Mesorhizobium opportunistum WSM2075: one gene and its partners. The protein of the gene in region 3 interacts with the protein of the main gene of each other region in a pairwise test. Links are inferred from orthologs where the notes say so. Each region holds a gene or a part of one and is shown on either strand. Other genes may lie near its edges. The genes, in order: nusG, hfq and rho.

Region 1 (9,659 bases), 3.8 Mb from region 3 along the record:
CTTGGCGCCAGCCGGCTTTGCCTTGGTCACCGCGTCGGCGAAGGCGCGGATGTTCTCTTCCAGCGCCTTGACGTCGAACGAGACCTTGCCGACGCCGGCATGAACGATGCCGGCCTTCTCGACGCGGAACTCGACCGCGCCGCCCTTCGATGCCTTGACGGCGGCGGCGACGTCGGTGGTGACGGTGCCGACCTTCGGGTTCGGCATCATGCCGCGCGGGCCGAGCACCTTGCCGAGACGGCCGACGAGCGGCATCATGTCCGGCGTGGCGATGCAGCGATCGAAATCGATCGTGCCCTTCTGGACGATGTCGACCAGATCCTCGGCTCCGACGATGTCGGCGCCGGCGGCCTTAGCTTCCTCGGCCTTGTCGCCACGGGCAAACACGGCGACGCGAACCGAGCGGCCGGTACCGTTCGGCAGGTTGACCACGCCGCGGACCATCTGGTCGGCATGGCGCGGGTCGACGCCGAGGTTCATGGCGACTTCGATGGTCTCGTCGAACTTGACCGTGGAACGGTCCTTGAGCAGCTTCAGCGCATCACCCAGGGCGTAAGCCTTGTTGGGATCGATGCCTTCGCGGGTCTTCGATACACGCTTTGCAATCTTTGCCATGATCTCAGCCCACCACTTCCAGACCCATCGAGCGGGCGGAGCCCTCGACCATGCGCATGGCCGCTTCGACGTCGTTTGCGTTCAGATCCTTCATCTTGGCAGTCGCGATTTCGCGAACCTTGTCGCGCGAAACGGTGCCAGCCTTGACCTTGCCCGGCTCCTTCGAGCCCGACTTCAGGTTCGCTGCCTTCTTCAGGAAATAGCTCACCGGCGGCGTCTTCATGACGAAGGTGAATGACTTATCCTGATAGTAGGTGATGACGACCGGAACCGGCGATCCCTTTTCCATTTCCTGGGTCTGCGCGTTGAACGCCTTGCAGAACTCCATGATGTTGATGCCGCGCTGACCAAGCGCCGGGCCGATCGGGGGCGACGGCGTAGCCGAACCCGCGGAGACCTGGAGCTTGAGCTGGCCTGCAATTTTCTTAGCCATCTCTTTTCCTGCCTTTGTCTATGCCGGCATCCACTATCTGGGAAACCCGGCGGTTGCAGTCTGGTGGTGCGGTTCGCGCGGCCGGCTAAAGCCGCATTCGCCTCCCACCGTTCTCGAGGCCGCGCGCTTGTGCGCCGCCTCCCCCGATCGCCGACCGGCGTCGCCGGTCCAACATCGGGGATTTCGGATCAGCCCTTTTCGACCTGTCCGAATTCCAGATCGACAGGCACGGCGCGCCCGAAGATCGAAACTTCCACCTTGAGCCGAGCCCGCTCCTCGTCCACTTCCTGGACGAAACCGTTGAACGACGCGAACGGACCATCCGAAACGCGGATCGCCTCGCCGATCTCGAAGGTGACCGACGGCTTCGGCCGTTCGACGCCTTCCTGGACCTGGTTCAGGATGCGCTGCGCCTCGGCCTCGGTGATCGGCACCGGCTTGGAGTCGCCGAGAAAGCCGGTGACCTTCGGCGTGTTCTTGACCAGCGAGAACACCGCATCGGTCAAATTGGCCTTCAGGAGCACATAGCCCGGAAAGAACTTGCGCTCGGCATCGACCTTGCGGCCACGGCGAACTTCGACGACCTTCTCGGTCGGCACCACGATCTGCTCGATATCGGCGGACAGGCCCTTCTGCTTGGCCTTGTTCTCGATGTCCTCGGCGACCTTCTTTTCAAAGTTCGAATAAGCGTGGACGATGTACCAGCGCGCAGTCATTTTTAGACTTCTCCGTAATCGCCGGACTTAACGTCCAATGCCCAGAATCTGTTCGACCGCAAAGCCCATGAGCTGATCGGCGGTGAAGAAAAAGACCATCGCAATCACAGCGAAGGCCAGAACCATCACCGTCGAGATCATGGTCTCGCGACGCGACGGCCAAGTCACCTTGGCTGTCTCCGAGCGGACCTGCTGGAGAAAGACGAAAGGATTTGTGGTTTTCGAAGCCATATGCCGCCTGTCTTCAAGACCCGTTGGCCGGGCCCCCTGGATGATCCCGCTGACCGGGACTTGCCGCCTGAGCCCAGAGTCGCGCCGAATCAGCGCAACCATTTCGCCCATGCAAATCAGACGCGTAAAGCCGGCTTCCCAGCTCCACGCGTCGCGTGTCTGTTCTGTCTACATAAAACCGATTCTTGATCCACGCAAGTGGCAAGTGTCCGCTTTATGACCAAACACCGCCTCGGAACCATCCAGTCGTTCCGTCCCGGCTATGGCTGCCTTATGCCCCAATCAGGCTAATATGGCAAGCGGGTCGCCGATTTTCAAAGGCCGACCCGCAAAATATCGATGCGCGCAGGGCATTCGTGTGACGGAAACTGGCCCTTTTCAGCCGAACTACGGCCGACGGCGGGAATGGAGGCGCGGCCGCGGTTGGCAAGGCGCCACCTTATGCTCACATGCGCACAAGCAGGATAAGCGAGAATTTCGCGGATGCCATTCAATGCGGAAGGGACAGCACCGATATGGCCCGATAAGATGGTGTTCTTCACATAAGCTGGCTTCGACGGATGGCGAGGTTATTGGCGATGGCTCCGCCGAACTTGCTCGACGACGGCTCGCTCAAGATCACATTGCCTATCCCAACGGCGGCGAAGCCATTCTGAAAGCCAAATGAGTATTTCATCAGCAGCCCTGCTAGGCCTTTCGAGGGTGTCCCAATGCTATATTTCGCCTACGGATCGAACATGGACCCGCTGCAGATCGCAAAGCGCTGCCCTGGCCACCAGGTCGTGGGCATCGGCATGTTGCCGAGCCATCGGCTCTGTTTTCCGCGGCTGTCAAAGAATCGCGGGTGCGGAGTATCGTCCATAGAGCCGGTTCACGACGGGGTGGTATGGGGCGTTGTCTACCGGTTGACGCCCGATGACGTGGTCCGTCTCGATCGGGAGGAGGGATACGAAGCCAGCCGACCCGCGGGCGAGAACCGCTATAACCGGATGACGATAGTGGTGACCATGGGTGGCGAGCCCACCGAAATGCAGACCTATGTCGCTGAGCGGCAGGAAAATCCCCCTCCCCCAAATGCCGAGTATTTAGCACTGATGCGCGATGGCGGCCGGCACCATGGGTTGCCCGCCCCCTATCTCGCCATGCTCGACGCGCTGGGTGAGTATGTCGGGATCGTATCCGGTTGATCTGCCAACCGTAAAAAGGCGCTCATGATATCGCCCAAATTGTCGTCACGGCGGCAATCAAGCGGCTGCCCGGCGCTCTTGACGCGCAGCTTCCCACACTTCGCGGGCGGCGTCGGCATTCAAGGCCGCAATCCCCAAACCCACCAGCAAATCTGGCCACGCCGATCGCCATACGAAAGCCGTCATCAGCCCGGCAGCAATAATGGCAATGTTGGCGAATGCGTCATTGCGTGCCGACAGGAATGCCGCCCGCGTCAGGCTGCCGCCGTGGTGCCGGTAGGCGGCGAGCATGTAGGCACAGGAGAGATTGACCGCGAGTGCACCCAGACCTGTCAGCGACAGGGCGAAGGCTTGAGGCGGCACCGGCGCGTTGAATTTTTCCCACGCCGTCCAGAGGGTCGCCACGCCCGGCACAAGCAGGATAAGCGCCAGCGCCATGCCGACCCGCGAGCGGGCGCGCATCGACCAGCCCAGCGCGAGCAGAATGAGAAGGTTGACCGAGGCATCTTCCAGAAAGTCGATGCTGTCGGCGAACAACGACACCGATCCGATGGCGAGCGCCACGGCGAACTCGATGCCAAAATAGCTCAGGTTCAGAAGTGCGACGAGCAGGACAATACGGCGGAGCGCGCTATGGGCTTCCATATCCAAACCTTCTCACGATTTAGCATGTCCGGCCACCAGCGGTTCGCCGATTTTCCAAGGCCAGCAGCAAATATCGTTCGGATGGCCATTTTGGAAAATGGCACGGGCAGCAGGGCTCGAACCTACGACCTGCGGTTTTGGAGACCGCCGCTCTACCAACTGAGCTATGCCCGTATCGTGTGCGCCTCGGCGCAGCAGCAGGGGCTTCCTAAAAGCTTCCGCGCTGTCTGTAAAGAGCGGTTTGCAGGCAAACGCGCCTTCATCCCCTTTGCCAGAAATCGGGATAGCTGACGACCAGCCCGTCATCGTCGATCTCGAGTTCCCGCTTGAAGTCGCTGGCGCGCGATTCATAGAGGTACCGCTTGCCCTCTTCGAGACATGAGTAGCGCTGCGGGTTCCTCACCACCGTGAGCGCGGGGAAATCGACGAAAGCGGTGGTGATCTCGGCACTTTGCCCGGTGGAAAGCCGCAAGCGCCGGATCGGCAGCGTGTTGGTGAACGGCGTCACGGTGAGGTCCGGGTCGAAGACACCGTCGAGCTCCGGCACGGGCATGCCGTCCCGGGCCCAGTGGCCATCGCCGTCAGAGGCAAGAACCAGCGTCCGTTCGCTACCGATCATGTCGACCGTGACGCTCCTGGCGCGCCAGTTCGCGTCGCAGCTTATGCGATAGCGGACGGCGAAAGGCGTTTGGCCGGAGCAAATGACGACGGAATCGGCCAACACCTCGCCGGCCCGCTCGCGCAGCACAAGATGTTCGAGGCCGGGGCCTTCCCACTCGCGCCAGCGCACGATCTTGAATGCCTCGGCAGTCATTGCTCCAGCAGCTCTCGGCAGGCTTTGCCGGTCATGATTTGGCATCAGGCGGCGTGTAGGGTCCGCCAGGCACACCCCAGCCCCAGGTCGGCATCGGTTCGGTTTCCGGGTCGCAGGTCTCGCCGAGATTGGAATTCATCTTGGCCAGCCGCGATCCCCACTCCACATAGCCCATGAAGGCTGAACGGAATTCGGGATCGTCGGGCAGGCCGACGGCATCGGCGGCGTCTGCCAGGAGGTTGATCCAGCGGCGGCGCTGTTCCTCAGTCAGATGCTTGCCCAGGTGATGCATGACCATTTCGCGGTGCCCGCCATGCTGTTCGCTATAGGTTTTCGGCCCGCCGAAAACCTCGCCGATGAAAGCGGCGACATGGGCGGGATGGTCGGGCGACATGGTCTTGAACACCGGCCCGACGATCGGATCCTGCGCCACCTTGTCATAGAAGGTCTGCGTCAGCCGGTTCAGCGCCTCGCTGCCGCCGGCCCATTCGTAGAGTGTCGGGACGTTCTTGCGCATCAGAGTTCACCTGTCCTGGCTGCCCGAGAACAATAGCGGAAAGCCCTCGCTCTGCTCAACCTGCCCCGATGGCCAGCCAGCCTGCGCGACTACAGTTTCGCCGGCGTCTCGGCTTCGGCATTGGCTGACGGCGTAACCCTGCAATTGTCCGGTTTCGCTGCCGCCCTGCATATGGTGGCACCTGTCAGTTCGTCGGCGGACTGACGCCCGGTCGCCAGCCCGAGCCTCAGCGCCGTGTCTCGATCGAGCTGCGTTTGGCCCGATGAGCGCTGCATGGCCTCGAACAGGCCAGGCCCGATCGCCATCTCCTCAAGATACGCCTTGACCTTCTCCTCCTGTCCGAGCGCCTGCACGCTGAGGCGCGCATCCGGCCCAATCAGGCGCCTGATGCCGCCGGCGACCACGATCGGACAGACCGAGGCGCATTCACCTTCCGTATCGATGGTCAGCCCGGTGTGGGCGCCATCCCTGGCCAGGCAGTCCAGGGAGGGACCGCAGTCGACGAAATCCGTGCGGGCGACGACGACATCGAGCTTATGCTCCCGGATCGTCCTGCCGACGGCGAGAGCGCCGTCGACATCGCCGCCTCGCGAGCTGATCACGATCGGCAGCCGCCGCCCACCGGCGGCATCGAGCGCCTGGCGCAGCCTTTCCGGCGTCTGTGCGGTGATCGACCCTTCGGCGGAGATCCATTCCGGGCAGTCGGGATTGCACAGCGGATTGCTGCCGCGCACAAGCACGAAGCGCATATCCGCTTCCTTCGGCGGCATGCCTTCAGCCGGCTGAGGCACGGCAGGCCTGGCCCCGGCGGTCGGGGCGCCGGCGGTGTCCTTGCCTGCCGGTACCTGCCGGCAGTTCGCCTGCGGCTGCTCCAGCCTGCAGACGGTCCCCCCGGTCATGACATCGACGCTGTCCAGGCTGGTGACGAGTTTCATGCGCAGCATGGCATCGAGGGCAATCTGCCGGATGTCGCTGGCCTGCGTCTGCTTCATCGTCTCGAGCACGTCCTGGTCGACGCCCATTTCCTTCAGATAGGCGGCAAGGCGTTTCTCGACCCCCTTGCTCATTTCGTAGGTCTTGTAGCTGCCGGCGTTCTTTCGGCTGACGATCCTGGTGCTGATGATCTTCTTCTTGCCGTTCACGATCCGGTAGGTGGTCCGGTAGACCAGCCTCGTCCGCTGGAAGGTGGTTGTGATCTGGTGGACACCGAGATAGGCGAAATCGCCGACCACGCGGCGGACACCGCCGGAAAACATCAGCGGACAGGCCGAATTGCACATGGCGCCGCTGTCATAGGCCATGCCGAAATAGCCGGCTGCCTTACCGTCCTTGTTCTTGCCGTCCTTGTCCGTGCAGTTCTTCATCCGCGGCTCGCAGCCGGTGAAGACGGTCGTGCCGACGGCGGCATCGAGCTTGTTCTTGCGGATCAGCCGGCCAAGCGTCAGCGCCGCGTCGACATTGCCGCCGGGGGAATTGACGACGACCGGCAGTTGCCGGCCGGCGAGCGTCTTGAGTGCGCGCTTGAACAAGGCCGGCGTGCCAGCCTCGATGGTGCCTTCCGCCGATATCCATTCCGGACAGTTGGGCTCGCAGCCCGGCGCACTGCTGCGCACGACGGCGAACCGCATCGGCGGGATATCCGGCTGCTCCTCCTCGGCCTGAGCCGCACAGACAGGCAGCGCCACGGCAAGCAACAGCACGAGGCGGGCCAGCGCCCGCAACCACCATGCCTGTCCATCGAAACGACGCCCTGGAACCACTCTTGGCCAAGCTCCCTCGGTGCAACCTATACTAGTTGCGGCGATGGCGCTTGCAACAGCTTTCAGCGGCCGGCAAATGCGCCTCTCACGCGGCCATGATGGAAACAAAAAGGGCGGCCCGAAGACCGCCCTTTTCTTATCTGACCGGCAGTAGCCGGATCGATTATTCCTTGATGGTGACGACGATGCCGGCACCGACGGTGCGGCCGCCTTCACGGATGGCGAAGCGCAGCTTCTCTTCCATGGCGATCGGCACGATCAGCTCGACATCGACCGTGATGTTGTCGCCGGGCATCACCATCTCGGTGCCTTCCGGCAGCGACACGATGCCGGTCACGTCCGTGGTGCGGAAGTAGAACTGCGGACGGTAGTTGGTGAAGAACGGCGTGTGACGGCCACCTTCGTCCTTGGTCAGGATGTAGGCTTCGGCCACGAACTTCTTGTGCGGCTTCACCGTGCCCGGCTTGGCCAGAACCTGGCCGCGCTCGACACCTTCACGGTCAACGCCGCGCAACAGCGCGCCGATGTTGTCGCCGGCCTGGCCCTGGTCGAGCAGCTTGCGGAACATCTCCACGCCCGTGCAGGTCGTCTTGGTCGTCGGACGGATGCCGATGATCTCCAGCTCCTCGCCGACCTTGACCACGCCGCGCTCGACGCGGCCGGTCACCACCGTGCCACGGCCCGAGATCGAGAACACGTCCTCGATCGGCATCAGGAACGGCTTGTCGAGCGGACGAACCGGGGTCGGGATGTAGGCGTCGACCTGAGCCATCAGCTCGCGGATCGCGTCCTCGCCGATGGTCTTGTTCGAATCCTCAAGCGCGGCCAAAGCCGAACCCTTGACGATCGGAATGTCGTCGCCGGGGAACTCGTTCTTCGACAAAAGCTCGCGAACCTCGAGCTCGACCAGTTCGAGCAGCTCGGCGTCGTCGACCTGGTCGACCTTGTTCAGGAACACCACGATCGACGGCACGCCGACCTGACGGGCCAAGAGGATGTGCTCGCGGGTCTGCGGCATCGGGCCGTCGGCGGCCGACACCACCAGGATCGCGCCGTCCATCTGCGCGGCACCGGTGATCATGTTCTTCACATAGTCGGCGTGGCCGGGGCAGTCGACGTGGGCGTAGTGGCGGTTGGCCGTCTCGTATTCGACGTGCGCCGTCGAGATCGTGATGCCGCGCGCCTTCTCTTCGGGCGCCGCATCGATCTGGTCGTAGCGCTTGTATTCGCCAAAATACTTCGTGATCGCCGCCGTCAGCGACGTCTTGCCATGATCGACGTGACCGATCGTGCCGATGTTCACATGAGGCTTAGTGCGCTCGAATTTACCTTTTGCCATAGTCTCTTTCCTTGGACGGCCTTGACCTTCAGTTCAGTCGAATGCGGGGCGATTAGCGACAAAGGCCAAAAAACACAAGCGTCTTTTGGCCGGGTGCCGTCTCACTCAGTCCGAACCTGGGATCCGATTGCGGGGATGTGGCGCTGATATAGGTAGGCCCTGGACGGAATGAAATGGGTGAAAGCCGGGTCGATCGGGCCGCCCCGGCGGCCTCATGCCCGCCAATCCGTGTCCGCTTCACGGCCCGTCGATGGCCCATTGCGGTCGTCATCGAGCTCTGATCTCCTGACCCGATGCATTTCCTTCCGACGACCGTTCGCGGCCCACTGTTCATGATCATCTCGACCGGGTCGTATCTCGTCAACGATACGATGATGAAACTCGCGACCGCCGGGCTGCCGTCCTACGAGGTGCTGTTCCTGCGCGGTGTCGCGGCGGCGCTCTGGGGGTTTCCGCTGCTGTTCGCGCTTGGCTACGGCAAACAGATCCCGCTGATCTTCGACAGACGCGTGCTGGGCAGGAACCTGCTCGAGATGGCGGCGATCCTCTGTTATGTCGTGGCGCTCGCCAACATGCAGATCGCGGATTCCACCGCGCTCGGACAGATAACGCCGCTCCTGATGCTGGTCGGCTCGTCGATCCTGTTTGGCGAGCGCATCGGCGGCCTGCGCATGGCGCTGATCGGGCTCGGCTTCATCGGCGCGCTGATGGTGGCGCAGCCGACGATGCAAGGCATTTCGGTCTACGCTCTGCTGGCGCTCGGCAATGCGGCGCTGGCGGCGGCGCGCGACCTTGCCGGCAGGCGGGTCTCGGCCGAGGTGCCGGGGATGATCGTGGCGATCTCCGCCGTCGTGGTGGTGCTGATCGGCGCCGGCGCCGCGCATCTGGTTTCCGAGCGCTGGGTGATGCCGGAGGCACGTCACCTGCTGCTGATGGCCGGCGCCGGGTTTTTCCTGATCTTCGGCCATTTCTTCATCTTCATGGCCTACCGCGTCGGGCCGACCAGCGCGGTGGCGCCGTTCTATTATTGCTTCACCGTCTGGGCCGTCATTTCGGGACTGCTGGTGTTCGGACAATTCCCCAATGTGCTGGCCGTCTGCGGCATCCTGCTGGTGGTGGGCAGCGGGCTGACCATCGTGTCACTGGACCAACGCAAGCGCCGGCTGGCCGTGGTCGCGTAGCCATTGCTCGCACTACGACGCCAGGACGCCGGTCACCGGCCCCGAAACAAGCTGGTGACCGGCAAGCAAAAAAGGCGCGTGCGTTCCGGCTAAAGCGTCCTGCGTCCGCTGAACTGATGGTAGGCCCACAGCACGACCACGGCGCCAACCACGGCGACGATCAGGCTGGAGATGTTGAGACCGGTGACACCCACGCCAAAGATCTGGCTGCAGATCACGCC
Region 2 (9,788 bases), 3.7 Mb from region 3 along the record:
GAATCGATGCTGGCCATCTCCGCCAGCGCCGCACTGGGACAAAACCTCTCCGCCATTCTGCCGCATGTCGGCCGCGTCTTCGAGATCGGCCGCCAGTCGGGCAAGCCGGTCTATCGCGAACAGGTGACATTCTTCCGCGCCGGCACCGAGCGCACCTTCAACGTGCAGATCACCGTCGAGGCTGGCGACGACGGCTCGGAGGAGAAGTCCTACGTCGTGACGGTCGACGACATCACCGACCTCGTGCAGGCGCAGCGTTCTTCCGCCTGGGCCGACGTGGCGCGGCGCATCGCCCACGAGATCAAGAACCCGCTGACGCCCATCCAGCTTTCCGCCGAGCGCATCAAGCGCCGCTACGGCAAGGTCATCACCGAGGACCGCGAGGTTTTCGACCAGTGCACCGACACCATCATCCGGCAGGTCGAGGACATCGGCCGCATGGTCGACGAATTCTCGGCTTTCGCGCGCATGCCCAAACCCGAGATGAAGGCCATTGATTTGCGCGAATCGCTGCGCGAGGCCTCGTTCCTGGTCGAAGTCAGCCGCGCCGACATCACCTTCGAGCGGATCTTCGGCAATGAGCCGCTCAAGGGCACTTTCGACAGCCGGCTGATGGCGCAGGCTTTCGGCAATGTGATCAAGAATGCCGCCGAGGCGATCGACGGATCGGAACAAACGGACGGTTCGCACGGCATAATCCGGATTCAAGCCGGGCGTCAGAATGGCGCGATCAGAATCGACGTCATCGACAATGGCAAAGGCCTGCCGCGCGAGAATCGCCAACGACTGCTCGAGCCCTATATGACCACACGCGAGAAGGGCACCGGGCTTGGTCTCGCTATCGTCAAGAAGATCGTGGAGGACCATGGCGGCAAGCTGGAACTCCATGATGCGCCTGCGGACTTCCATGGCGGGCGTGGCGCGATGATCAGCATCATCCTGCCGCCCGCCGCGGCCGCGCCATCGCGTGGTGAAGCCAGGACGGAACACGAAAGAGAAACTGAAAAGGTCGGTAATGGCGTCTGATATTCTCATCGTCGATGACGAGGAAGACATCCGCGAGCTCGTCGCAGGCATCCTGAGCGACGAAGGTCACGAAACCCGTACGGCATTCGATGCCGACAGCGCGCTGGCTGCCATAGCTGATCGCGCGCCGAGGCTGATTTTCCTCGACATCTGGCTGCAGGGCTCGCGTCTGGACGGGCTGGCGCTGCTCGACGAAATCAAGACCATGCATCCCACCCTGCCAGTGGTGATGATCTCCGGCCACGGCAACATCGAAACGGCGGTCTCCGCCATCCGCCGCGGCGCGTATGACTTCATCGAGAAGCCGTTCAAGGCCGACAGGCTGATCCTCATTGCCGAGCGTGCGCTCGAGACCTCGAAATTGCGGCGCGAGGTTTCGGACCTCAAGCTGCGCAGCGGCGAAACCTTCGACCTGATCGGCATGTCATCGGCGATGAGCCAGCTGCGCCAGACCATAGAGCGCGTCGCGCCGACCAACAGCCGCGTCATGATCATCGGCCCCTCGGGCTCGGGCAAGGAACTGGCCGCGCGCGCCATCCACACGCTGTCGGCGCGCAAGGGCGCACCGTTCGTGACGCTGAGCGCCGCCAACATCACGCCCGAACGCATGGAGATCGAGCTGTTCGGCACCGAATCGAACGGTGTCGAACGCAAGGTCGGCGCGCTCGAGGAGGCCCATCGCGGCATCCTCTACATCGACGAAGTGGCCGACATGCCGCGCGAGACGCAGAACAAGATCCTGCGCGTGCTGGTCGAGCAGCAGTTCGAGCGGGTAGGGGGCACCAAGCGGGTCAAGGTCGATGTGCGCATCATTTCCTCGACCTCGCAGAACCTCGAGGCGATGATCGCCGATGGCCGCTTCCGCGAGGATCTCTATCATCGCCTGGCGGTGGTTCCGGTCATGGTGCCGGGGCTGGCCGAGAGGCGCGAGGATATTCCCTATCTGGTCGACAATTTCATGAAGCAGATCGCACGCCAGGCCGGCATCAAGCCGCGCCGCATCGGCGACGACGCGCTGGCCGTGCTGCAGGCGCACAACTGGCCGGGCAACGTCCGGCAGCTGCGCAACAATGTCGAGCGTTTGATGATCCTGGCGCGCGGCGACAATATCGATGCGCCGATCACCGCTGACCTTTTGCCCGCCGAGATCGGCGATGTCATGCCGCGCACGCCGAATCAGTCCGACCAACACATCATGGCGTTGCCGCTGCGCGAGGCTCGCGAACAGTTCGAGAAGGACTATCTGATCGCGCAGATCAACCGCTTTGGCGGCAACATCTCGAAGACCGCCGAATTCATCGGCATGGAGCGCTCCGCCTTGCACCGCAAGCTGAAATCGCTGGGCGTCTGACGAACGACGTCCATTCAGTCGCGCCTGGGCCAAGCATTTGCCGGTTACGGCGACGCCGGAATCGCATAAGAAACCGTTTCGAAATTCGCTCTGGCGAGTCACATGGTGGCGGTTTCGAGAACCGTAGCGCAGCGGACATTTGGTCCGTGAGCAACGGTAGCGCAGAAAACGCCGTCAGATCGCCGCCGGAGTAGAATTTCCAAACGGTTTCCAGAAGCCCGAGAGTTATCCCAGGGGTCCCCAATGCCGCGCATTGCCTATGTCAACGGGCGCTATGTCGCCCACGCGGACGCTTCCGTGCATATCGAGGACCGTGGCTATCAATTCGCCGACGGTGTCTACGAGGTCTGCGAGGTGGCGCGCGGCTTCATCGTCGACATGCCGCGCCACCTTGCCCGGCTCAACCGCTCGCTGACCGAGCTGTCGATCGCCTGGCCGGTCACGCGCAACGTGCTGCCGCTGATCCTGCGCGAGGTGGTCAACCGCAATCATGTCGTCAACGGCTTGGTCTATGTCCAGGTGACGCGCGGCGTCGCCAGCCGCGATTTTGTCTTTCCTTCGGCGGACACCAAGCCGGCTTTGGTGGTGACCGCCAGGAAGGCGGACCCGGCCGCCGGCGCAAAACGGGCCGACAGCGGTATCGCCGTCATCACCGTGCCGGAGAATCGCTGGGACCGCGTCGACATCAAGAGCGTCGGGCTGTTGCCCAACGTGCTGGCCAAGCAGAAGGCCAAGGAGGCCGGTGCGCAGGAAGCCTGGTTCGTGGATGCCGACGGCAACGTCAAGGAAGGCGGCTCGTCGAACGCCTGGATCGTCACCAGGGACGGCGTCCTGGTCACCAGGCCGGCCGACCACGGCATCCTGCGCGGCATCACCCGCACCACCATGTTCGAAGTGGCGGCAAAGCTCGGTTTGAAGATTGAGGAGCGCGGCTTTTCCATCGCCGAGGCCAAGGCGGCACGCGAGGCGTTCATCAGCTCCGCGACGACGATTGCCATGCCTGTCGTGGCCATTGACGGCGATCCGATCGCCAACGGCCACCCCGGCTCAATAACACTTTCGTTGCGGCAGGCCTTTTTTGACGTTGCGGAAAAAAGTCCAGCCTGATAACCGCTCAGGTGGAATGAACATCAATATATCTCGTTCTGCTTGTCGTTACTGACGGCAAGACGGTGTTTGCGTGCTTGACATGTGCCGGCTAATTTGGCGCATTGGCTGCAAACCGAAGGGGATCGGCGAAAGACAAGAACAATGGCGGAACGATCGCAAAACCTTCAGGACCTGTTCCTGAATTCAGTTCGCAAGAGCAAGAACCCGCTCACCATCTTCCTCATCAACGGCGTGAAGCTGACCGGCGTGGTCACTTCGTTCGACAATTTTTGTGTGTTGCTGCGCCGTGACGGTCACTCCCAGCTCGTCTACAAACACGCCATTTCCACGATCATGCCGAGCCAGCCGGTTCAAATGTTCGATGGCGAGGAAAGCCAGGGCGCCTGATTGGCACGTGAGAAGGACGCGGACGCCACCGTTCGCGGAAAACCAACCCATCATCCCGGGACGGAAGCCGACGGTCCGACCCGGGCCGTCGTCATTGTGCCGGTGCTTACCCGCCAGCCTCGCGGCGACGACGAGACCAATCGTCCGCGGCTGACGCGTTCGGCCGATGCGCGCCATGACGAGGCGGTCGGCCTCGCCCGCGCCATCAACCTCGATCCGGTCCATACGGCGGTCGTGACCGTCAACGACCCGCGGCCGGCGACCTTGCTCGGCAGTGGCAAGGTCGAGGAGTTCGCCGAAATCGTCAAGGAGCGCCACGCGGAGCTGGTCATCGTCGACCACCCACTGACGCCGGTGCAGCAGCGCAACCTCGAGAAAGAGCTGAACGCCAAGGTGCTGGATCGCACCGGGCTGATCCTCGAAATCTTCGGCGAGCGTGCCCGCACCAAGGAAGGCACGCTGCAGGTCGAACTTGCCCATCTCAACTACCAGAAGGGTCGCCTCGTTCGCAGCTGGACCCACCTTGAGCGCCAGCGCGGCGGCGCCGGCTTCCTCGGCGGTCCCGGCGAAACCCAGATCGAATCCGACCGGCGGCAGTTGCAGGAAAAGATCATCAAGCTCAAGCACGAGCTGGAGACCGTGCGCCGCACGCGCGACCTGCACCGCGCCAAGCGCAAGAAGGTGCCGTTCCCGGTGGTGGCGATCGTCGGCTACACCAATGCCGGCAAGTCGACGCTGTTCAACAGGCTGACCGGCGCGGACGTGCTGGCGCAGGACATGCTGTTCGCCACGCTCGACCCGACGCTTCGCCGCGTGCGCCTGCCGCATGGCACTCCGATCATCCTCTCGGACACGGTCGGCTTTATTTCGGACCTGCCGACGCATCTGATCGCGGCTTTCCGCGCCACGCTGGAAGAGGTGGTCGAGGCCGATCTCGTCATCCATCTGCGCGATATTTCGGACCCCGACACGGCGGCGCAGGCCGAGGACGTCGAGCGCATCCTGGCCGACCTCGGTGTCGATGCCGGTGACGCAAAGCGCGTCATCGAGGTCTGGAACAAGATCGACCAGCTCGACGAAGGCAACAGGAGCCGGCTGCTGGCGCCCGATATGGCAAAGGGCGGCGCTGCCGGCAGCAAGGGCCCGCCGATCGCCGTATCGGCCGTGACCGGCGAGGGTATCGATGCGCTGAAGGCGATCATCGAGACCCGGATGGCAGGCGAGCTGGAGGACCTGACGGTGACGATCGAGCCGGCGCAGTTCGGTCTTGTCGACTGGCTCTACCGCAATGGCGATATCGTCTCGCGAACCGACAATGAAGACGGCAGCGCCACCATCTCGCTCAAGGCCACGCACAGCGCCCGCGAAGAGATCGAAAGCCGATTGCGCCGCAAAAACAACGGCTAGCCCCCAGTAATTCCAGGAAAAGTGTAGAACGGTTTTCCGTCTGGAATTACCTCTATAGGCTCATTTCACGCTTTTTGCTTCCTGCCAGAGCGCTTCCATCTCGGGCAGGGTCGCCTTCTCCAGCGTGCTGCCGGATTTCTCCAGGGCCTGCTCGACATAGTGGAAGCGCGACCGGAATTTTTCGTTGGTGCCGCTGAGCGCGGCTTCCGAATCGAGCTTGAGGTGACGGCCGAGATTGACGACCGCGAACAGCATGTCGCCGAACTCGTCCTTGATCGACGCCGTATCGCCCTTGGCCAGCGCCTCGCGCAGCTCGCCGATCTCTTCCTCGATCTTGTCGAGGATGGGCGCTGCCTCGCTCCAGTCGAAGCCGACACGGGCAGCCTTCTCCTGAAGCTTCAGCGCCCGCGTCAGCGCGGGCAGGGCGACCGGAACGCTGTCCAGGAACCCTCTGCCATTGTCTTCCGGGTCGAGGCCGCGCGCCAGGCGGGCGTCTCGTTTCTCAGCCTTCTCCTGCGCCTTGATCTTCTCCCACATGCCCTTTGCCATGCCGGCGCTGCGGGCCCTCTCGTCGCCGAAGACATGCGGATGGCGGCGGATCATCTTGGTTGTGATCGCCTGGACCACATCCGGAAAGGCGAACGCGCCGGTCTCCTCGGCCATCTGTGCGTGGTAGACGACCTGCAGCAGGAGATCGCCGAGCTCGTCGCGCAGATCGTCGAGGTCGCCCCGCGCGATGGCATCCGCCACCTCATAGGCTTCCTCGATCGTATAGGGGGCGATGGTCGCGAAATCCTGCTCGATGTCCCACGGACAGCCGGTCTTCGGCGCGCGCAGCGCCGCCATGATCTCGATCAGGCGTGAAATGTCTTTCGATGGCGTCATCTAGAGCTATTCCAGGAAAAGTGTGAAACGGTTTTCCGTCCGGAATTGCGTCAAAACGGAGAGCTAGAACGGTTCTGTGTTTTCGTGAAACGCAGAACCATTCTAGCGGATGCTAACCCGCCGCCGGTCGCGCGGCCAACGCCGTCAGTCGGCGAGGGCGCCTTGTCCACAGCTGAGCCGCTTCAGTCGAGCACGGAAACGATCGCCTTGGCGAGGTCGTCCATGCTGTCCTCGGGCAGCCCGGCGACATTGATGCGGCTGTCGCCGACCATGTAGATGCCATGCTCGGCACGCAGCCGCTCGACCTGCGCTTCCGTGAGGCCAAGCCGCGAGAACATGCCGCGATGGCTGGCGACGAAGTCGAAGCGGTCGGAGTTGGACTGCCGGCGCAGCGCCTCGGCGAACTGGACACGCAGCCTCAGCATGCGCAGGCGCATCTCTTCGAGCTCGGCTTCCCAGTCGGCGCGCAAATCGGCGTCCTCCAGCACGATGCGCACCGCCGCGGCTCCGTGGTCCGGCGGCATCGAATACATGGCGCGCGCTGCCGACAGCATCTGGCTCATCGCCACATCGGCCTGGGCGCCGTCCTTGGCCAGGATCATCGCCGCGCCGACGCGGTCGCGGTAAACGGCAAAGTTCTTCGAGCAACTCGACGCGACGACCATTTCCGGAACCTTAGCGGCCAGCAGCCGCAAGCCCAGCGCGTCGGCCTCGAGGCCATCGCCAAAGCCCTGATAGGCGATGTCGACGAACGGCAGCAGGCCGCGCTCGACGACCAGGCCGGTGACGGCCTCCCACTGGGCCGCGTCCAGATTGGCGCCGGTCGGATTGTGGCAGCAGCCATGCAGCAGCACCACGTCGCCGCTTTTGGCCGTCCGCAGCGCCGCCAGCATGTCGTCGAAGCGCACAGTGCCTGTCCCGGCATCGAAATAGGGGTATTCACGGATCTGCAGGCCGGCGGCGCGCATCACCGGCATATGGTTTGGCCAGGTCGGATCCGACAGCCAGACCGTTGCATCCGAACGCGTCCGCTTGAGCAATTCCGCCACCAGCCGCAGCGCACCTGAGCCGCCCGGCGCCTGCGCCGCGCGGATGCGCGTCATGTCCGCGCCGGGGCCGAAGGCGAGCTTGGCCATCACCGTGTTGAAGCCGGTATCGCCGGCAAGGCCGAGATAGGTCTTGGTATCCTGGCTGTTCAGGAGGCGCTTTTCCGCCTCACGCACAGCACGCATCACCGGCGTCTTGCCGTCGCGATCCTTGTAGACGCCAACGCCGAGGTCGACCTTGTTGGGGCGCGGATCGGCGCGATAGAGGCCGATCAGGGCAAGGATCTTGTCGGCGGGAGCGGGCTGCAGGTCTTCGAACATCATTATGGTTCCGTTGGCGCGGCGGAGTGATACTGAAATCGAGCCCGCTTCACCAGCGGTTTCGGTTAAAACAAAGGCAAAAGCGACATTTGGCGATGCCACTTGTTGCGCCGCGAGATCGGCATCGGACAAACAGGACGGTTGCCCGGTTTTGCCGGTGAGGCGAGGGCCGCCGAGAACGATACCCCAGGCGGACCCAGCGAAAAAATTGGCAGGGACCGGATTAAAATCCCCACATGCTCCGTAAACAGGGCATGAAACGGTCGATGCCACGCTTTGACATCATAGGACAGCTCGGCTCGCTGCGGCGCTACGCCCGTTCGCTGACGCGCGACGGCGCGGACGCCGAGGATCTGGTGCATGACGCGCTGGTGCGCGCCTATGAGCGGCGCGGCACGTTCCGCTCCGGCGGCAATTTGCGCGCCTGGCTGCTGTCGATCGTCCACAACACGTTCATCGACCGCATGCGCTCGCGTCGCTCGGAAGCCGCGCGCATCGAACAGGCAGGATATCTGGCCGACGGCAGCACGCCGGCGCCGCAGGAGCATTCGGTGCGCCTGGCGCAAGTGCGCGACGCTTTTTTCAGTTTGCCGGAAGAGCAGCGTTCGGCGCTGCATCTGGTCGCCATCGAGGGCCTTTCCTATCAACAGGCGGCCGATGCCATCGGTGTGCCGCTGGGAACGCTGATGTCGCGTATCGGCAGGGCCCGGGCAGCACTTCGTCAGATGGAAGACGCAGCCCCGGCGCGCGGCAAAAATCATCTCAGGATCGTGGGAGGCGAGTCATGACGACCGCTGCAGTCGACCCCGTCACCGACATCGATCTCGACGCTTATGTCGACGACCAGATCGACGTCACGCGCCGCATCGAGGTCGAGGCTTTTCTGTCGGCCCGTCCGGAAGCGGCGGCGCGCGTGATGTCTGATCTGCGGACCCGCGACGAGCTGCGCGTGGCGCTTGCCGGCTCCAAGGGCATGGCGCGGCCGGCGACCGCTGACGCCGCGCGGCGGCTGGAGAGGGGGCTTGCCCGAGGGCGCATCTTCGGCGTGCTGCAGCGTGCGGCGGCGGTGGCTGCCTTCGTCGCCGCCGGCTGGCTGGCAAACGGCATTGTCGGCCCGATGTCGGTGACCAAGGTCGTCGCTTCGCCGCAGCCGCCGGCCTATGTCGAAGAGGCGGTGCGGGCGCACAGGACGACGCTGGTGCGCGAAACCATGCCCTCGCAGCCCGAGGCGCCCAATTACGACGCCGGCGAGATCCGCGCCGCGACCGCCATTGTCATGCCGTCGCTGCCCAAGGACTGGAAAGTGCGCGACGTGCAGATCTATCCGTCGCGCTTCGGTCCAAGTGTCGAGATGGCTGTCGATACCGGCGATATGGGACTGGTGTCGCTGTTCGCCATCCGGCCGGGAACCTTCGATGTCGTCAAGCCGACCGTCGCGCCCTCGGGCGACATTGCCTCGGCCTATTTCCAGATCGGCGAGGTCGCTTACGCGGTGGTCGCGAAAAGCGACGTCCACGACCTCGACCGTGCCGCCGAGATGCTCGCCAGAACGCTTTACTGACCGATCCACAAAGGAGAACTCAAATGAATACGCCCAATCTGGGATATCGCGTCGGTACCGGCGCCCAAACCGGAGCCGCCTTCGACGAGGGCCTGCGCCAGCATATGCTGCGCGTCTACAACTATATGGGCCTTGGCCTCGTGGTCACTGGCCTCGTCGCCTTCATGGTGTCGTCGACGCCGGCGCTCTACGTGCCGATCTTCTCCAGCCCGCTGAAATGGGTGGTGATGCTGGCGCCGCTGGCCTTCGTGATGCTGTTTTCGTTCAAGATGCAGACCATGTCGGCGGCAAGCGCGCAGATGATGTTCTGGGCCTTCTGCGCGGTGATGGGCCTGTCGCTGGCCTCCGTGTTCCTGGTCTTCACCGGCACCAGCATCGCGCGCACCTTCTTCATCGCCGCCACCATGTTCGGCGCCACCAGCCTCTACGGCTACACGACCAGGCGTGACCTGACGCAGTTCTCGTCCTTCCTGATCATGGGCCTGATCGGCGTGGTGATCGCCAGCATCGTCAACATCTTCCTCGGCTCGACCGCGCTGCAGTTCGCCATCTCGGTCATCGGCATCGCCGTCTTCATCGGCCTGACCGCCTGGGACACGCAGACGATCAAGGAGCAGTATTCCGAGAATTTCGACGGAGAATCGCGCCAGAAGCTCGCCGTCTTCGGCGCCTTCTCGCTCTACCTGAACTTCAT
Region 3 (9,840 bases):
CCGAGCTTCGCTCGGCCACCTTCTCCCACAAGGGGAGAAGGGAGGTGCTGCGCTGACGCTGCTGCAAATCGCCAACTGGTGGTAATCTGCGGGACGCTAGCGCCGAGTTCTTCCTTCTCCCCTTGTGGAGAAGGTGTCGCCGAAGGCGACGGATGAGGGGTGCGTGACGGAATGCTCACTTATCTCGTCTGCCCTAGCGCGACTTCCCCCGCAGGGCAACGATCGCCGCCGCGGTTTCCTCGATCGAGCGGCGGCTGACGTCGATCATCGGCCAGCCATGGCGCGTGCAGATCTGGCGGGCGTAGGCGAGTTCTTCGTTGATGGCGGCGCGGTCGACATAATCGGTCGGCACGTAGGAGCTGCTGTTGCCCAGGATGCGGTTCTGGCGGACATGCGAGATGCGTTCGGCGGTGGCGATCAACCCGACCACCAGGGGGGTCTTGGCCGCGACCAGGCTTTCGGGAACGGGCACGCCGAGCACGATCGGAATGTTGGCGGTCTTGATGCCGCGATTGGCGAGATAGATGCTGGTCGGCGTCTTCGAGGTGCGCGAGATGCCGATCAGCACGACATCGGCATCGTCCATGTTGAGCGGCAACTGGCCGTCATCATGGTCCATGGTGAAGTTGAGCGCATCGATGCGGCGAAAATATTCGGCGTCGAGGACATGCTGGGCGCCGACGCGCCGGCCGGCCGGCGTGCCTAGATAGGACTGGAAGACGGTAAGCACCGGCTCCAGCACGGAGACGCAGGGCAGGCCCATCGCCGCACAGCGCTCATCGATGCCGCGCGCCAGTTTCTGGTCGACGACGGTGTAGAGAATGATGCCGGGCTCCTCCTCGATGTCCTCGAACACTTTCGCCACCTGCTTTTCGGTGCGGATCAGCGGGTAGATATGCTCGATGGCGCGCGCGTCCTTGTATTGCGCCGAAGCCGCCCGCCCGGCGGCGAGCAGCGTTTCGCCGGTCGCGTCGGAAATCAGGTGCAGGTGAAAGAAGCTCTGGGGTTTGTTCACAGGGATCACCTGGGGCTGTGGGCGGATGTGGATAAGGTTGGACAGCGAGCCAGGCTCGTTGGAGGCGACTGTATCAGATGCCAGTTTGTCCACAATTCGATGTGCTGTCAGCTTCGTCGGAGGGCTGGGGACAAGTCCGTGGACGGATTTGCTTGGCCTTGGCCTGTCCACAGGGCCGGGTTTTCCGGCCGGGTCCTAAGGCTTTGGAAGCGATGATGGATTCCCGACTGTCCCCAGAACCCAACAATCCGGCCAAACGAGCGCGCGACAATATGCTTGCTGGCTTTTTGCCTGATGAAGCGGGACAGGTGGCAACCACCAGAACCAACAGACTCTTAGAATCAGAAGAATCTTAGATATAAGAATATTTGATTAGAAAGAGGCTTGGAGAAGCGAGCGCTCGATGCCCCAGAACCGGATCATGCTGGATGTCCTGAAGGGCAAGGCGATTTTTCCTCCACCACTCTGGATGATGCGCCAGGCCGGACGCTATCTGCCGGAGTATCGTGAAACCCGCCGGCGGGCCGGTTCGTTCCTCGACCTCTGCTATGATCCCGACCTTGCGGTCGAAGTGACGCTGCAGCCGATCGAACGCTTCGGCTTCGATGCCTCGATCCTGTTCTCGGACATCCTTGTCGTTCCGCATGCGCTTGGCCGCGACGTGCGCTTCGAGGAGGGAAGAGGACCGCTTTTGACGCCGATCTCGGCAGCGGAAATTTTGGCTCTGGAAAGCGATGTGTTTCACGTGAATCTCGAACCGGTCTACGAGACGGTTCGCCGCTTGCGGGCAAGATTGCCTGACGAGACGACGCTGATCGGCTTCTGCGGCGCGCCGTGGACGGTGGCGACCTACATGATCGCCGGCCATGGCACGCCGGACCAGGCACCGGCGCGGCTGTTTGCTTACCGCGAACCGGCAGCGTTCAAACAGCTGCTGAAGGTGCTGGCCGATCATTCCGCCGCCTATCTGATCCGCCAGATCGAAGCGGGTGCCGACGTGGTGCAGATTTTCGATTCCTGGTCGGGCGTGCTCGACGACGCCTCCTTCGAACAGTTCTGCGTCGAGCCGGTGGCCGAGATCGTCAGGCAGGTAAGAGCCGTTCATCCCGATGTGCCGGTCATCGGTTTTCCCAAGGGCGCCGGCGCCCGCTACCAGAGCTATCGCGAGAAGACCGGTGTGGCGGGGCTGGGGATCGACTGGACGGTGCCCCTGGCGGCAGCAAAGGACTTGCAGCGCTCTGGTGCCGTCCAGGGCAATCTCGATCCCTTGCGGCTGGTGGCCGGCGGCAAGGCATTATCCGATGGCGTCGACGCGATTCTCGGGGCGTTGGGGGATGGACCGCTGATCTTCAATCTCGGCCATGGCATTACGCCGGAGACGCCGGTGGCGCATGTCGAGGCGATGGTGAAACTGGTGAGGAGCGCGGCACGCTGATGGCTCGGCCAAAAGAGATGAACAATTCAGGCAACACGACTAACAGTGGGGGCAGCACCGGCCAGGCGATGATGCGCATGACCGTCGGCATCGCCGCGCTGATCGTGCTGACGGCGCTGTTGTTTTTCGTTGCACCCGACGGTTTCTATCCCTGGGCGAAGGCGATCCATATCCTGGCCGTCATTTCCTGGATGGCCGGCATGCTCTATCTGCCGCGGCTGCTGGTCTATCACGCCGATGCCGAGAAGGGCTCGGTCCAGTCGGAGACCTTCAAGGTGATGGAGCGGCGCCTGCTGCGCGGCATCATCAATCCGGCGATGATCGCGACTTGGATGTTCGGACTATGGCTGGCCTGGAAAGGCTTTGGTTTCCAGGGTGGCTGGCTGCACGCCAAGATCGGTTTCGTGCTGCTGTTGTCCGCCGTCCACGGCTATCTGGCCGGCGCGGTGCGGAAATTCGCCGAGGATGCCAACGAAAAGTCCGCGAAGCACTGGCGGATGATCAACGAGATCCCCACATTGCTGATGATCGCAATCGTGATCCTGGTTGTCGTCAAGCCGTTCTAGGCCTCTATCGGTCGCGTAAAACGCAGCTTGCTCTTTCACCCGACCGACGATAAAAGACGGGTCTTCCTTCCCGTCATGCGCCGCCCTTCACTGTTTTCGGCCGCGCCCGGCATTTGTCGCATCCCGCCGATATATTTTCCCCAAAGCAGATTCAGAGTCCGTCTATGCAAGAAATGAAACTCGCAGAGTTCAAGAACAAGAAACCGCCAGAGCTGATCGCTTATGCCGAATCGCTCGAGGTGGAAAACGCCAGCGTCATGCGCAAGCAGGAGCTGATGTTCGCCATCCTGAAGAAACTGGCCGCCCAGGAGATCGAGATCATCGGCGACGGGGTGGTCGAGGTGCTGCAGGACGGCTTCGGCTTCCTGCGCTCGGCCAATGCCAATTATCTGCCCGGTCCCGACGACATCTACATCTCGCCCTCGCAGATCCGCCGCTTTTCATTGAAGACCGGCGACACCGTCGAGGGGCCGATCCGTAGCCCGAAGGAAGGCGAGCGCTATTTCGCGCTGCTCAAGGTCAACACGATCAATTTCGACGACCCCGAAAAGATCCGCCACAAGATCCACTTCGACAATCTGACGCCGCTCTATCCGACCAAGCGGCTGAAGATGGAGATCGACAATCCGACGAGCAAGGACATCTCGCCGCGCGTGATCGACCTGGTGGCGCCGATCGGCAAGGGACAGCGCGCGCTGATCAACGCGCAACCGCGCACCGGCAAGACGGTGCTAATGCAGAACATCGCCCATTCGATCACCGCCAACCACCCGGAATGCTATCTGATCGTGCTGCTGATCGACGAGCGGCCGGAAGAAGTGACCGACATGCAGCGCTCGGTGAAGGGCGAGGTCATATCCTCGACTTTCGACGAACCGGCGGTGCGCCACGTGCAGGTCGCCGAAATGGTGATCGAGAAGGCCAAGCGCCTGGTCGAACACGGCCGCGACGTCGTCATCCTGCTCGATTCCATCACCCGCCTCGGCCGCGCCTACAACACCGTGGTGCCGTCCTCCGGCAAGGTGCTGACCGGCGGTGTCGACGCCAACGCCCTGCAGCGGCCGAAGCGCTTCTTCGGCGCGGCCCGCAACATCGAGGAAGGCGGCTCGCTGACCATCATCGCCACCGCGCTGATCGACACCGGCAGCCGTATGGACGAAGTCATCTTCGAAGAGTTCAAGGGCACCGGCAACTGCGAAATCCAGCTCGACCGCAAGGTCGCCGACAAGCGCATCTACCCGGCCATGGACATCCTCAAGTCCGGTACCCGCAAGGAGGACCTGCTGGTGCCGCGCGCCGACCTGCAGAAGATCTTCGTGCTGCGTCGCATCCTGGCGCCGATGGGAACCACCGACGCAATCGAGTTCCTCATCGACAAGCTGAAGCAGACCAAGACCAACGCCGACTTCTTCGATTCGATGAACACGTAACGGTCGGTCCGAAAGGTTCGGATTTTTGCATTGAGCCCCATTCCGGGAGACCGGGATGGGGTTTTGCTTTGGCGGGATCAGGTCGCATTCCCGATACCGAATGGCCATATGCGGCAGCACGCAACGCCGTCTTCATGCGACGAGTAGCACTTCGCAGGTGCCGACGACGTGAAAAAGACAATCCCGACCCTGATCGGCTTTTCGGCCATCCTGACCTGGTCCTTCCTGGCGCTGCTGTCGACGGCGGCGGGGCCGATCCCGCCCTTTCAGCTTGCGGCCATGACATTCCTGCTTGGGGCGCTCGCCGGTGCAAGCAGCTGGATCTTCCGGCCGGGGGCTATCCGGTCGCTGCGGCAGCCATGGCCTGTCTGGGCGACAGGGGTTGCGGGACTGTGCATCTACCATTGCGCCTATTTCTTCGCGATCCAGTCGGCGCCGCCCGTCGAGGTCAGCCTGATTGCCTATCTCTGGCCATTGCTGATCGTCGTTTTCGCCGCCTTCCTGCCGGGTGAAAGGCTGCGGGTACACCACATTGTCGGTGTTGTCCTTGGTCTTGCCGGCGCGATCGTGGTGATCACCAAGGGCGGCACTATCGGCCTCGCCAACGGCGTGATGAAGGGCCATGTCATAGCGCTGTTCTGCGCCTTCATCTGGGCCGGCTATTCGGTGCTGTCACGCCGGTTCGGCCAGGTGCCGACCGATGTCGTGGCCGGCTATTGCTTCATCACTGCGGCGGTCGCCTTCGCACTTCACCTGACGCTCGAGACCACCGTCTGGCCGCAGACCGTGACACAATGGAGTGCCATCCTCGTCCTCGGTGCGATCCCGCTGGGCGCCGGCTTCTACGCCTGGGACTATGGCTGCAAGCACGGGGACATCATGATCCTCGGCGCCTTGTCCTACGCCGCGCCGCTGTTTTCGGTGATCGTGCTGCTGCTGGCAGGGTTCGGCGTGTTCCATTGGTCGGTGGCGCTCGCCTGCGTGCTCATCACGATAGGCGCGATGGTTGCCGCCAAGGATTTGCTGTTCAAGTCGCGGCCCGCCGCGGCGCCGGTTGAAACGGCAATTTTGGCTCCGGCGTCGCGGGCTGAGGGCACGTGATCTATCGGCGACGCAGGAGACGCTCGAGCTCTTCCGGATCGGTCACGGCGGGAAGGCAGACCTGACCGGTGCACAGCCAGGCGCCGGGCCTGTTGGTCGGCGGCAGGATTCCACCCGGCAGCAAGGGTCGATTCGCTGCCGTACCGATCGGCACGATGATATCGACGCGCCGCGGGTCGGGGCTTCTATTCGCTACCGGAACGAGCTTTGGATCCTCCGGCGCGTCCACGATGACCAGTTTCAGCGGTTCGATGGCAAGCGCGCAGGCATTGACGATGCCGGCCTGGCCATAGGCCTGGTGCTCGGCGCGGCCGGCGGCATGTTCGGCGATCGTCCAGGCCCGCTCCTGCAGGTCGACATCGCCTGTGACGGAGGCGAGCCGGACCAGTGCCTGGATGATCTGGCTGGCGGCCGATGAAATGGCTTCGTCGACATCGCCCCTGATGCGGATCGGCACGTCTGTGCTGTCCGAAGCGGTCAGATAATAGCCTGTTCCCGAGGCATCGGCATGCCAGAGGTCGAGCTGTTGGACGAACCGGCCGGCATGGTCGATATAGCTCCAATCGCTGGACGCCTCGAACAGCGAGATCGCGGCATTGGTCATGGCGGCATAATCGCTCGACAGAGCCGGGAACAATTTCTGGGCGCCGAGCATCGAATGCGGCAAGCGGTTGTCGCGGCTGGCGGCGCTGATATGTGCGAAGGCTTTTGCTGCGGCATCGATCCAGTCGGGCCGCGCCAGCGAGCGGCCGGCTTCGGCCAGCGCAGCAATCATCAGGCCGTTCCAGTCGGTGAGCGTCTTGGCGTCGAGGCCTGGCCTGACGCGCCCCTCGCGCACGGCAAGAAGCCTGGCCTTGAGCGGGATGAGCTGTTCACGATCGGCAACGCTCTCGGACAGCTGGGCGCTGGTTTGGTGGATGATTGGCTTGCCTTCCCAAGCTGGCGGGCTGGCAAGTGTGAAGTACTTGAAAAACAAGGCAGAATCGTCGCCGAGGGCGGCTTCTATCTCGTCTCTGCTCCAGGTGTAGAACAGCCCTTCCTCGCCATCGCTGTCGGCGTCGAGGCTGGCGGCAAAGGCGCCGCCATCGACGCGCATTTCGCGCAGCAGCCAATCGGCGGTTTCTTCGATTCGTACCCGGAACAAATCATTGCCGCTTGCGGCAAAGGCCCAGTTGCAGAAGCGGATCAACTCCGCATTATCGTAGAGCATCTTCTCGAAATGCGGCACCAGCCATTCCGCGTCGGTCGAGTAGCGGCTGAGCCCGCCGCCGATATGATCGTAGATGCCGCCGCCCAGCATCCGCTCGAGGCTGACGAGCACGTCGTCGCGGTGGGTGGCATTGCCGTCGCGCAGCCAGGACAGCCACAGGGTGAGCATGAATGGCGCGTTGGGGAATTTTGGTGCGCCGCGCAGGCCGCCGAGATCGCGGTCGATCATGCCGTCGATGCGGCCGGCGAGTTCGGACAGCGTGTCGCGATCGAGAAGCGCCCTGGAATGCGTGCCGGAAAGCCGCGCCTCGACATGGGTGGTGAGGCCGTCGGCGCTCTGGTGCAGGCTCGCCCGCTTCTCGCGCCAGGCTTTGTCGACGACCTCCATCACCTGGATGAAACCCGGTCGGCCATAGCGCGCCTCGCGCGGAAAATAGGTGCCGCCCCAGAACGGCTTGCCGTCCGGCGTCAGGAACATGGTCAGCGGCCACCCACCCTGCTCGCCCATGGAGGACAAGGCCGCCATGTAGATCTGGTCGATGTCGGGACGCTCCTCGCGGTCGACCTTGATATTGACGAACAGACGGTTCATGACGGCGGCGACGTCGTCATTCTCGAAGCTTTCATGGGCCATGACGTGGCACCAGTGACAGGCGGCATAGCCGACGGAGAGGAGGATCGGCCTGCCCAGGGCCTTTGCCTCCTCGAGAGAAGCCGGCGACCAGGCCCGCCAATGGACGGGATTGCCGCTATGCTGCTGCAGATAGGGGCTGGCTTCGTCGGCAAGCAGGTTTTTCGCGGGCAATGTCACGGCAGGCAACTCGGGCAAACTCGGTTCAACGTGTGGCGGAAGCTAGGGCGGTTCAACAAAGCGGGCAAATGTTTTCAGGCGATTCCATCATTGCACTGTCGAGCGGCCGGCTGCCGGCTGGGGTCGCGGTGCTGCGCATTTCCGGCCCGCAGACTCGATTCGTAGTCGAAACGATTGCCGGCGGGATGGTTAAGGCGCGCGCGGCGACCCTGCGCGCGTTCAAAGCGCCGGATGGAACGGTGCTGGACAACGGCCTGGTCGTCTTCTTCCCCGGTCCGGCCAGTTTCACCGGAGAGGACGTCGCGGAATTCCATGTCCACGGCGGGCGCGCTGTTGTCGCTGGAATGCTGCAGACGATCGCCGGTTTTGACGGCGTCAGGCACGCAGAACCCGGTGAATTCACGCGCCGCGCCTTCCTGAACGGCAAGGTTGACCTGGTCGAGACCGAAGCACTCGCCGATCTGGTCAATGCCGAGACCGAGGCGCAGCGCCGCTTCGCCATCCGCAATACCGAGGGCGCCCAGAGCGAACTCTATCTCGGCTGGCGTCGGCGACTGATCCATGCGCGGGCGATGATCGAGGCGGAGATCGACTTTGCCGACGAGGATGATGTGCCCGGTTCCGTTTCGGATGCGGTTTGGTCTGATGTGCATGTAATGGTCGACGAGATCGATCGGCACATTGCCGGATTCCATGCCGCCGAGATCATTCGCGATGGGTTCGAGGTCGTCATTCTCGGTGCGCCCAATGCCGGCAAGTCGAGCCTGTTCAACGCCTTGGCGCGGAGAGATGCCGCTATTGTAACGGATGAGCCGGGCACGACGCGGGATCTGCTGGAAGTGGCGCTGGATCTCGGAGGGCTGCGCGTCCGGCTGACGGATACGGCCGGGTTGCGGGACACGCCAGGGAAGGTCGAGGCGATCGGCATTGAAAGGGCGAGGGCGAAGGCCGACCGCGCCGATCTCCTGCTGGTGTTGGAAGACGTAGCAGACCCCGGGGATATCGGGCCGTTGTCGGCGGCGATCCCGGCATTGCGCGTCGGAACCAAGCTCGATTTGTTGGACGCGCAAGCGTCCGCGGAAGCGGCCAGACGGTATGATCTCGTTATTTCCGTCGTGAACGGGGCCGGGGTGGATGCGTTGCTGGCGGAGATCGGCCGGCGCGCGGCGGATGCGGCAGGCGACGTTGGCGATGTCCTGCCGTCGCGGCTGCGCCATGTCGAATTGCTCGACGAAGCAAAGCGGCATCTGGTTCGCGCCATCGACAGTGGCGTTGCCGGCCAGGAGCTGCGTGCCGAGGAGCTGCGGTTGGCCGCCGATCGGCTGGGCCGGATTGTCGGCGCCATCGACGTCGAGGATATGCTCGACGTTATCTTCTCGCAATTCTGCATCGGAAAATGACTCACGTGAAACACGCACGCGCCTGAAAGGGACGGTTGGTGATTCACGTGAAACATCGCCAGCCGTGGTGACTCAGCGAAAACACGGCGCCACGCCCTACCTCGTGGGGAGGTCGGACCGCAGGTCCGGGTGGGGGTCAGCGCCGCACCCCCCACCCCGCTGCTTCGCAGCGACCCTCCCCACAAGGGGGAGGGTATAGACGCATTGCCCTGTTTCACGTGAAACTAGCCGCGAAGTTTTCTTGACAGCTTGATCTTGCGGGGACATGTGTCCCTGCATTCTATTCGAGTCCAGGATTTGGAAATGACCGATCACTATGAGGTGGTTGTGGTGGGCGGCGGCCATGCGGGTTGCGAGGCGGCCAGTGCTGCCGCGCGCGCCGGCGCCCGCACGGCGCTGGTGACGCTGCGCTTCGACACGATCGGCGTGATGTCTTGCAACCCAGCGATCGGCGGGCTCGGCAAGGGCCATCTCGTCCGCGAGATCGACGCCATGGACGGGCTGATGGGCCGGGTTGCGGATGCTGCCGGCATCCAATTCCGCCTGCTCAACCGCCGCAAGGGCCCGGCGGTGCGCGGACCGCGCACCCAGGCTGACAGGAAGCTCTATCGCCTTGCCATGCAGGAAGCGATTCGGCAGCAGAACGATCTCGACGTGATCGAGGCCGAAGTGCTCGACTTTGAGATCGAAGAGGGACGGATCGCCGCTGTGCTCCTCGCCAATGGAAGGCGACTTGCCTGCGGCGCCGTGGTGCTGACCACCGGTACTTTTCTGCGCGGGCTTATTCATATCGGCGAGAAGAAGATTGTCGCCGGCCGCATGAACGAGCAGGCGAGCCTTGGCCTGTCGGCAACGATGAGCCGTGCGGGCTTC

Evidence for each region.
Region 1: the proteins of rho (region 3) and nusG interact in binary tests that used the Escherichia coli proteins (3 or more experiments, as listed by UniProt). The link is inferred for Mesorhizobium opportunistum WSM2075 from one-to-one orthologs.
Region 2: the proteins of rho (region 3) and hfq interact in binary tests that used the Escherichia coli proteins (3 or more experiments, as listed by UniProt). The link is inferred for Mesorhizobium opportunistum WSM2075 from one-to-one orthologs.

Annotation. Positions count from the first base shown.
Region 1 is NC_015675.1:4,762,569-4,772,227, forward strand. Bases 1-2,805 are described here. They hold nusG (transcription termination/antitermination protein NusG), read right to left. Parts: upstream 1,765-2,805; coding sequence 1,237-1,764; downstream 1-1,236. Other genes in these bases: rplA (50S ribosomal protein L1), read right to left, coding at 1-615; rplK (50S ribosomal protein L11), read right to left, coding at 620-1,048; secE (preprotein translocase subunit SecE), read right to left, coding at 1,792-1,995; MESOP_RS22940 (gamma-glutamylcyclotransferase family protein), read left to right, coding at 2,706-2,805. In the rest of the region: more of MESOP_RS22940, read left to right, coding at 2,806-3,182; MESOP_RS22945 (cation efflux transmembrane domain-containing protein), read right to left, coding at 3,240-3,827; MESOP_RS22955 (putative glycolipid-binding domain-containing protein), read right to left, coding at 4,087-4,641; MESOP_RS22960 (group II truncated hemoglobin), read right to left, coding at 4,673-5,158; MESOP_RS22965 (COG3904 family protein), read right to left, coding at 5,248-6,918; tuf (elongation factor Tu), read right to left, coding at 7,082-8,257; MESOP_RS22975 (DMT family transporter), read left to right, coding at 8,551-9,438; MESOP_RS22980 (GlsB/YeaQ/YmgE family stress response membrane protein), read right to left, coding at 9,528-9,659. UniProt on the Escherichia coli protein: Part of the processive rRNA transcription and antitermination complex (rrnTAC). The complex forms an RNA-chaperone ring around the RNA exit tunnel of RNA polymerase (RNAP).
Region 2 is NC_015675.1:4,654,767-4,664,554, reverse strand. What follows is about bases 2,318-5,251. They hold hfq (RNA chaperone Hfq), read left to right. Parts: upstream 2,318-3,628; coding sequence 3,629-3,874; downstream 3,875-5,251. Other genes in these bases: hflX (GTPase HflX), read left to right, coding at 3,875-5,251; MESOP_RS22410 (D-amino-acid transaminase), read left to right, coding at 2,621-3,484; ntrX (nitrogen assimilation response regulator NtrX), read left to right, coding at 2,318-2,377. Also shown: MESOP_RS22420 (sensor histidine kinase NtrY-like), read left to right, coding at 1-1,026; more of ntrX, read left to right, coding at 1,016-2,317; more of hflX, read left to right, coding at 5,252-5,281; mazG (nucleoside triphosphate pyrophosphohydrolase), read right to left, coding at 5,342-6,166; MESOP_RS22390 (amino acid aminotransferase), read right to left, coding at 6,349-7,533; MESOP_RS22385 (sigma-70 family RNA polymerase sigma factor), read left to right, coding at 7,788-8,321; MESOP_RS22380 (anti-sigma factor family protein), read left to right, coding at 8,318-9,094; MESOP_RS22375 (Bax inhibitor-1/YccA family protein), read left to right, coding at 9,118-9,788. UniProt on the Escherichia coli protein: RNA chaperone that binds small regulatory RNA (sRNAs) and mRNAs to facilitate mRNA translational regulation in response to envelope stress, environmental stress and changes in metabolite concentrations.
Region 3 is NC_015675.1:948,054-957,893, forward strand. The notes cover bases 2,328-5,313. They hold rho (transcription termination factor Rho), read left to right. Parts: upstream 2,328-3,180; coding sequence 3,181-4,446; downstream 4,447-5,313. Other genes in these bases: hemE (uroporphyrinogen decarboxylase), read left to right, coding at 2,328-2,450; hemJ (protoporphyrinogen oxidase HemJ), read left to right, coding at 2,450-3,016; yddG (aromatic amino acid exporter YddG), read left to right, coding at 4,615-5,313. In the rest of the region: MESOP_RS04445 (pyruvate, water dikinase regulatory protein), read right to left, coding at 194-1,108; more of hemE, read left to right, coding at 1,419-2,327; more of yddG, read left to right, coding at 5,314-5,547; MESOP_RS04470 (thioredoxin domain-containing protein), read right to left, coding at 5,549-7,567; tRNA uridine-5-carboxymethylaminomethyl(34) synthesis GTPase MnmE, read left to right, coding at 7,636-8,967; tRNA uridine-5-carboxymethylaminomethyl(34) synthesis enzyme MnmG, read left to right, coding at 9,271-9,840. UniProt on the Escherichia coli protein: Facilitates transcription termination by a mechanism that involves Rho binding to the nascent RNA, activation of Rho's RNA-dependent ATPase activity, and release of the mRNA from the DNA template.